2 regions of the Streptomyces sp. RKAG293 genome follow, and region 2 is predicted to be linked to the other one. Evidence: riboswitches for the same ligand, from Rfam matches in the RefSeq annotation. Region 2 holds a riboswitch; the other holds the start of a gene.
The links. A riboswitch is a leader RNA that binds a small molecule or an ion and turns the genes downstream of it on or off. The one in region 2 is predicted to bind thiamine pyrophosphate.

Region 1 (4,136 bases), 1.8 Mb from region 2:
GTAGCAGAGCATCGCGGTGCCCCACCAGGCGATCATCGCGGCGCCGATGCCCGAGGTGATGTGGTCGTAGGCGGGCGCGACATCGGTGGTGAGCGGGCCGAGCGTGTAGAACGGCGCCTCCTCGCAGATCTCCTGCTGGAGGTCGATGTTCTCCTTGATCTTGTGCATCGGGACGTGCCCGGGGCCCTCGATCATGGTCTGCACGTTGTGCCGCTTGGCGATGGTGTTCAGCTCGCCCAGCGTCCGCAGCTCCGCGAACTGCGCCTCGTCGTTGGCGTCCGCGATGGAGCCGGGGCGCAGGCCGTCGCCGAGCGAGTACGTGACGTCGTAGGAGGCGAGGATGTCGCAGAGCTCCTCGAAGTTCTCGTAGAGGAACGACTCCTTGTGGTGCGCGAGGCACCAGGCGGCCATGATCGAGCCGCCGCGCGAGACGATGCCGGTCTTGCGGCGGGCGGTGAGCGGGACGTAGCGCAGCAGCACGCCGGCGTGCACCGTCATGTAGTCGACGCCCTGCTCGGCCTGCTCGATGACGGTGTCCTTGTAGACCTCCCAGGTCAGCTCCTCGGCCTTGCCGTCGACCTTCTCCAGCGCCTGGTAGAGGGGGACGGTGCCGATGGGCACGGGGGAGTTGCGCAGCACCCATTCACGGGTGGTGTGGATGTTGCGGCCGGTGGACAGGTCCATGACCGTGTCGGCGCCCCACTTGGTGGCCCACGTCATCTTGTCCACCTCCTCCTCGATGGAGGAGGTGACCGCGGAATTGCCGATGTTGGCGTTGACCTTCACCAGGAACCGCTTGCCGATGATCATCGGCTCGATCTCGGGGTGGTTCACGTTCATCGGCATCACGGCCCGGCCGGCCGCGATCTCCTCGCGCACCACCTCGGGGGAGACGTTCTCGCGGATCGCGATGTACTCCATCTCCGGGGTGATGTCGCCGCGGCGGGCGTACGCGAGCTGCGTCACCGCCTGTCCGTCCCGCCCCCTGCGGGGCACCCGGGGGCGGCCGGGGAAGACCGCGTCGAGGTTGCGCAGACCGCCGCGGGGGGAGGTGTGCTTGATCCCGTCGTCCTCGGGGCGGACCGGGCGGCCCGAGTACTCCTCGGTGTCGCCGCGGCCGATGATCCAGTTCTCCCGCAGCGGCGCCAGGCCGCGGCGGACGTCCGTGGTGACGTTCGGATCGGTGTACGGCCCCGACGTGTCGTACAGCGTCACGTCACGGCCGGTGGTGAGGTGCACCTGGCGCACGGGGACCTGGATGTCCGGCCTGGTGCCGGTCAGGTAGCCCTTGTGCCAGCCGGGCTCGCGCTTCTCCGCAGCGACGGACGGCTCCGCCGAAACGGGCTTTTCCGTCGAAACGGACTGAACGGAGACAGGCATGCGTGCATCCTGCGTGGTCATGAGACCCAACTCCCTACGCCGGCATTACCCGGTAACAGGTTCAGCGGTCGGCGCAGTTCTTCAGCGCCCTCTCAGCCCGGTGCTCCGAGCTCCCGCGATTGCAAAGGTGCCCCCACGGTAGCGGGTGCGGACGAACGCACACCAGGGGGTCTTGCGATGATCGGCCCGTGGACACCCCCCAGGCGTCGCCGCACGCGCACTCGCACACCCACGGTCACGGTCCGGTGCCGCCGGTCTCGAAGCACCTCCGCAAGGTCATCGCGGTGGTTCTGGTCCCCTTCGCCGCAGCGGTGCTCGCCGGGCTGATCGTGCTGTGGCCGGGTGGAGTGCCCCCGCACGCGCGCACCGGGGTCGGTTTCGACCAGCAGACACAGCAGGCGCGGGTCACCAGGATCGACGACGTCGACTGCGCCGAGGCGAACACACAGTCACCGGCGCAGTCCACACCCGGCGCCGCCGCCTCCCCGCCGGAACGCTGCGAGAAGGCGACCATCGAGGTCACCACGGGCAAGGACCAGGGCCGGACGTTCACCGAGATCGTGCACCCCGACCAGACCCGCCGCTACACGGCGGGCCAGGGCGTGGTGGTGGCGTACGCACCCGACGCTCCGAAGGAGCTGCAGTACGCGGTGACCGATGTCGACCGCGGCTTCCCGCTCGCGCTGCTGGCCGGGATCTTCGCCCTCGCGGTGATCGCCGTCGGCAGGATGCGCGGTCTGATGGCGCTGATCGCGCTGGTCATCAGCTTCGCGATCCTGACGCTCTTCATCCTCCCGGCGATCCTGCACGGCCACGATCCGCTGCTGGTGGCGGTGATCGGCGGCAGCGCGATCATGCTGATCGCGCTCTACATGTGCCACGGACTCAACGCCCGTACGTCGGTGGCGGTGATCGGCACGCTGTGCTCGCTCTTCCTGATCGGGATCCTCGGCTCGGTCTTCATCTCCTGGGCCCACTTGACGGGCAACACCTCGGACGAGACCGGGCTGATCCACACCCTCTACCCCGGCATCGAGATCAAGGGCCTGCTGCTGGCCGGCATCATCATCGGCTCGCTGGGCGTCCTGGACGATGTGACGGTCACCCAGACCTCGGCGGTGTGGGAGCTCAAGGACGCCGACCCCGGCGCGAGTTGGCGCAAGCTCTACGGAGCCGGCATGCGGATCGGCCGGGACCACATCGCGTCGGTGGTGAACACCCTGGTGATGGCGTACGCGGGTGCGGCGCTGCCGCTCCTGCTGCTGTTCTCGGTGGCGCGCAGCGGGGTGCTGCGGGTCGCCGGCAGCGAGCTGGTGGCGGAGGAGATCGTCCGGACGCTGGTCGGCAGCATCGGCCTGGTCGCGTCGGTTCCCCTGACGACGCTGCTGGCGGCGCTCGTTGTCAGTGCCGACCGGCACAATACGAGGACAAGCGTTACGAAGACGGACGGACCGAAGACGGACGGACCGAGGGCGGGGGAACCGAGGGCGGGCGGACCGAGCGCGGGGGACACTCTCCCCGCGAGGACCGGCGGCGGTCACCGGCGCCGGGGGAAGTAGCGGCAGGCCGTACTCGCGGGGGCGGGTGGCGGCGGCGGGTTGTGACGGGGAACGGGGGGACGATGGCCGGGATGATCGGGCTGCAGGGCAGGGTGACGGGGCGGATCGGCCCAGGGCTGGTCGGCGAGGTGATCGTCCAAGTACGGGGCGGCGCCGAGGCGTTCCTCGCGTATCCGGTCACACCGGGCGAGCGCATGGAGACCGGGACGCAGATCGTGGTCGTGGAATACCAGGCCCCGCGGACGGTCTACGTGGCCGCCGCCTTCGGCTGAGCGGGGTTCCGACTCCGGCTGAACGGGCTTCGCGCGTCGGCTGAGCGGGCTTCGTATCAAGACTGCGCCAAGGTTCCGTCAGGGTGTTCACCACGGCCTTGCGCGGGAGCACACTCGCGATCGTCAGGCCCCGCATGGGGGCCGCTGTAAGGGGGCGTATGCCGATGATCATCGGCGTCGTGGCGGGACTCGTTCTCGCCGCAATCATCATCGTGATCGGGCTGTTCAAGCTGATGTGGCGGGTCGCGGAGCCGAATGAGGCGCTTGTCATCTCCGGTTCCCGGCACCGCACCGAGGGCATCGAGGAAGGGCTGGGATTCCGTATCGTCACGGGGCGCGGGACGTTCGTGGTCCCCGGTGTCCAGGCCGTGCGCAAGCTCTCGCTCGATCTCAACGAGACCGAGCTGCTGGTGGACTGTGTGACGCAGCAGGGCATTCCGCTGAAGGTGCGCGGAGTCGTCATCTTCAAGGTCGGCGACGACTTCGTGTCGATAGCCAACGCCGCACGCCGTTTCCTGGACCAGCAGAAGTTCATGGGCGACCGGGTGCACAACGTCTTCGCCGGTCATCTGCGGTCGATCGTCGGCGGGTTGACGGTCGAGGACATGATCCGTGACCGCGAGAAGCTCACCGGGCAGACCCGGGCCGCCTCCGGCTCGGAGATGGAGAAGCTCGGCCTGATCATCGACTCGCTGCAGATCCACGAGATCGAGGACCCGACCGGGTACATCAAGAACCTGGCCGCGCCGCACGCCGCGGCCGTCCACCGGGACGCGCGGATCGCCCAGGCCGAGGCGGACCGGCTGGCCACCGAGGCGGAGCAGAAGGCCGCCGCCCGGATGTCCGAGGCGACCCGGGACAGCGAGATCCTGCAGGCCGGCTACCAGGCCGAACGGGACAAGGCGGCCGCGACATCACGACAGGC
Region 2 (4,136 bases):
GACGAGGCCCGGGTCGAGGTGGGCGCCGCGTTCGATGAGTTTGCGGCCCTGCGCGAGGTCGCGCGGGCGGCCGACGGCGAGCAGCGCCGCGAGCACCCCGTCCCGCAGCCAGCAGACGGACCAGGCGGGCCCCGTCAGGTCGCCGCGCAGCAGCATGGTGTCGGTGGCGGAGTGGTGCCCCGCGTACTGCACGAAACGGCCGAACTGCTCGGACCAGAAGTACGGGACCGGGTCGTACACCTCGTCGCCGCCCAGCACGTTGGCGGCGGCGGCGCGCGGCCCCTGGACCGCGTTGTCCCAGTGGTGGACGAGCAGCCGCTCGCCGAAGCGCCCGGACGGGAAGGACGCGCAGTCCCCCACCGCGAAGACATCGGCGACGGAGGTCCGCAGCCGGTCGTCCGCCAGCACCGAGCGGTCGGGTCCCAGCGCGACGCCGGAGCCCGCCAGCCAGCCGGTGGCCGGCCGGGCGCCGATGCCGACGACGACGGCCCCGGCCCGCAGCCGCCTCCCGTCGGCGAGCAGCACCGCGCCGGGTTCGACGGCCGCGACCGCGGTCCCGGTGATCAGTTCGGCGCCCGCGTCCGCGTACCAGCCGCGCATGTGGTCGGTGACCGAGCCCGGCAGGACTCCGGCCAGCGGCCGGTCGGCCGCCTCGACGACGGTCACCGCGCAGCCCGCCTGGCGGGCCGCCGTGGCGAACTCGGCGCCGATCCAGCCCGCCCCGACCACGACGACATCGCGCTTCTCGTCGAGCACCGGCCGCAGCTCGGCGGCGTCGTCCAGGGTGCGCAGCATGAAGACGCCCGGGATGCCCTCGCTGCCGGGCAGTGCCACCGGATGGGCGCCGGTGGCGAGCACCAGCCGGTCGTACCGGACCGTTCCCTCGTCGGTGACCACGTGCCGTTCCTCGGGGCGCAGCGCGCTCACGTGCCGGCCGAGCAGCAACTCGACGCCGAGGCCGTTGAAGTCCACGTCGAAGGGCGAGCCCTCGGCCGTGCCGAGGAGTACGGACTTGGACAGCGGCGGGCGGTCGTACGGTGCGTGCGGTTCGGCGCCGAGCAGCGTGATGTCGCCGCGCCACCCCTGTTCCCGCAACGACACAGCGGTCTGCACTCCGGCCATCCCGGCCCCGACGATCACTGCGCGCTCGGCGCTTGGCTGGCTCACACGATCACCGTAACGCCCCGATGATTACCGGCAGGCCACCAGTGCGAAATCCGATCCCCCTGTCTCGCGCTCCCCTCTCGCCCACCCCGTGCTCCCTTACCGCTGCTCGGGCCCGCGTACTAGGGTGGCGGGGCTAACGCACTCGCGGGAGCCCGGACGTACCGGGCTGAGAGGGCGGCTGACCGGCCGCCGACCGTACGAACCTGATCCGGGTCATGCCGGCGAAGGGAGGAGCGGGACACTCATGCATCCATCTCGCCACCGCTACGACGTCCTGGTCGTGGGCGGCGGAATCATCGGACTCGTCACGGCCTGGCGCGCCGCGCAGCGCGGGCTGCGCACCGCGGTCGCCGACCCGGCGCCGGGCGGCGGCGCCGCACACGTCGCGGCCGGCATGCTGGCGGCCGTCACCGAGCTGCAGTACGGCGAGCAGACGCTGCTCGACCTCAACCTCGCGTCGGCCCGCCGCTATCCGTCCTTCGCCGCCGAGCTGGAGGACGCCACCGGGCTGGGCCTCGGCTACCGGCGGTGCGGCACGCTCGCCGTCGCCCTGGACGCCGACGACCGCGCCGACCTGCGTGAACTGCACACCTTCCAGACGTCGCTGGGGCTGCGGTCCGAGTGGCTGTCCGGCCGGGAGTGCCGCCGGCTGGAGCCGATGCTGGCGCCCGGTGTGCGGGGCGGCCTGCGCGTCGACGGCGACCACCAGGTCGATCCGCGCCGGCTGGCCGCCGCGCTGCTGCGCGCGGCCGAACTCGCGGGTGTGGCACTGCACCGGAACTCCGTGACCCGGATCGAGACCGTCAGGGACCACGCCACCGGCGCGGTGCTGGACGACGGCACCGTGCTCGCCGCCGAGCAGACCGTGCTCGCGGCGGGCAGCCGCAGCGGCGTTCTGCCGGGCATCCCCGAGCACGCCCTGCCGCCGGTCCGCCCGGTCAAGGGGCAGATCCTGCGGCTGCGCATCCCGCCCGGCTACGCGCCGTTCCTCTCCCGCACGGTGCGGGCCGTGGTGCGCGGCGGCCATGTCTATCTCGTGCCGCGCGAGAACGGCGAGCTCGTCGTGGGCGCGACCAGCGAGGAACTCGGCTGGGACACCACGGTCACCGCGGGCGGCGTCTACGAACTGCTGCGCGACGCCCACGAGCTGGTGCCGGGGCTCACCGAACTGCCGCTGGTCGAGACCCTCGCGGGGCTGCGCCCCGGCTCCCCCGACAACGCCCCGCTGCTCGGCCGCAGCGCGCTGCCCGGTCTGCTGCTGGCCACCGGCCACCACCGCAACGGTGTGCTGCTGACCCCGGTGACCGGCGACATCATGGCCGAGCTGCTCACGACGGGTTCGGTGCCCGAGTCGGCCCGGCCCTTCTCCCCCGCACGCTTCACGCTTCAGGAGCAGCCCGCATGACCGTCTCCGTCAACGGTGAGGCCCGCGAGATCACCGAGGGCCTGACCCTCGACCGGCTCGTCGCCTCCCTGACCGCCGCCCCCTCGGGCGTCGCCGCCGCTCTCAACGAGACCGTCGTCCCCCGCAGCCGCTGGACCACCACCGCACTCGCCGACGGCGACCGCGTCGAGGTCCTCACCGCCGTCCAGGGAGGCTGATCCCGTGCCGCACCCCCCGCACACGGCCGGTGCCGCCGACGACACCCTGCGGATCGCCGGCGTCCCCTTCACCTCCCGGCTGATCATGGGCACCGGCGGTGCGCCCAGCCTGGAGATCCTCGAACAGGCGCTGCTCGCCTCCGGTACCGAACTCACCACGGTGGCGATGCGCCGCCTCGACCCGGCGACGAAGGGCTCCGTGCTCTCCGTGCTGGGCAGGCACGGCATCCGGGTCCTGCCGAACACGGCGGGCTGCTTCACCGCCGGCGAGGCCGTCCTCACCGCGCGGCTGGCCCGCGAGGCGCTGGGCACCGACTGGATCAAGCTGGAGGTCATCGCCGACGAGCGCACCCTGCTGCCCGACACCGTCGAGCTGCTGGACGCCGCCGAGACGCTGGTCGACGACGGATTCACCGTCCTGCCCTACACCAACGACGATCCGGTGCTGGCCCGCAAGCTGGAGGACGTCGGCTGTGCGGCGATCATGCCGCTGGGGTCGCCGATCGGCTCCGGGCTCGGCATCCGCAATCCGCACAACTTCCAGCTGATCACCGAGCGGGCGGGCGTCCCGGTCATCCTCGACGCCGGGGCCGGCACCGCGTCCGACGTGGCGTTCGCCATGGAGCTGGGGTGCGCCGCCGTCATGCTGGCGTCGGCGGTGACCCGCGCCCAGCAGCCGGTTCTCATGGCGGGGGCCATGCGGCACGGGGTGGCGGCGGGGCGGCTCGCGTTCCGGGCCGGACGCATCCCCCGCCGGCACTACGCCGCCGCGTCGTCCCCCGTCGAGGGCGTCGCCGCGTTCGATCCCGAGCGGCCCGCCTTCAGCGGGGCCTGAGCCCCGGCCCGCTCCAGCCGGCGGATCCGGGTCCCGTGCCGGGTTCCGGTCCGCCGCCTGGAGCGCTCCCACCGGGGCAGACGGTCACGGTTGCGTCCCGGATCGCTACGGGCGGGACACAGTACGGCCGTGTTCGGCGAGACGGGTCGGCGACGGCTCGTAGACTTCCGTGTCGTGGATACGACCCTGCAGGACCCCCTCGTCGGGCAGACGCTCGATGGCCGCTACCGGGTCGAGGCGCGCATCGCCGTCGGCGGTATGGCCACGGTCTACCGGGCTGTGGACACCCGCCTCGACCGTGTGCTCGCGCTGAAGGTGATGCACCCCGGGCTGGCGGCCGACGCCGGTTTCGTCGACCGCTTCATCCGTGAGGCCAAGGCGGTGGCCCGGCTGGCGCACCCGAATGTCGTCGGCGTGTACGACCAGGGCACGGACGGCACGTTCGTGTACCTGGCCATGGAGTACATCGCGGGCTGCACGCTGCGCGACGTACTGCGCGAGCGCGGCGCCCTGCAGCCACGTGCCGCACTGG

Region 1: it holds a riboswitch for thiamine pyrophosphate, as region 2 does, so the genes downstream of both, thiC (phosphomethylpyrimidine synthase ThiC) here and thiO (glycine oxidase ThiO) in region 2, are expected to answer to the same signal.

What each region holds. Positions count from the first base shown of each region.
Region 1 covers NZ_JAJOZB010000001.1:4,610,767-4,614,902, forward strand. The annotation lists gene thiC (phosphomethylpyrimidine synthase ThiC) at 1-1,401, opposite strand, end outside; TPP riboswitch at 1,395-1,507, opposite strand; gene LNW72_RS20440 (YibE/F family protein) at 1,569-2,939, shown strand; gene LNW72_RS20445 (hypothetical protein) at 3,011-3,211, shown strand; gene LNW72_RS20450 (flotillin family protein) at 3,370-4,136, shown strand, end outside.
Region 2 covers NZ_JAJOZB010000001.1:2,803,923-2,808,058, forward strand. The annotation lists gene LNW72_RS12375 (FAD-dependent oxidoreductase) at 1-1,122, opposite strand, end outside; TPP riboswitch at 1,302-1,415, shown strand; gene thiO (glycine oxidase ThiO) at 1,412-2,572, shown strand; gene thiS (sulfur carrier protein ThiS) at 2,569-2,769, shown strand; gene LNW72_RS12390 (thiazole synthase) at 2,774-3,604, shown strand; gene pknB (Stk1 family PASTA domain-containing Ser/Thr kinase) at 3,779-4,136, shown strand, end outside.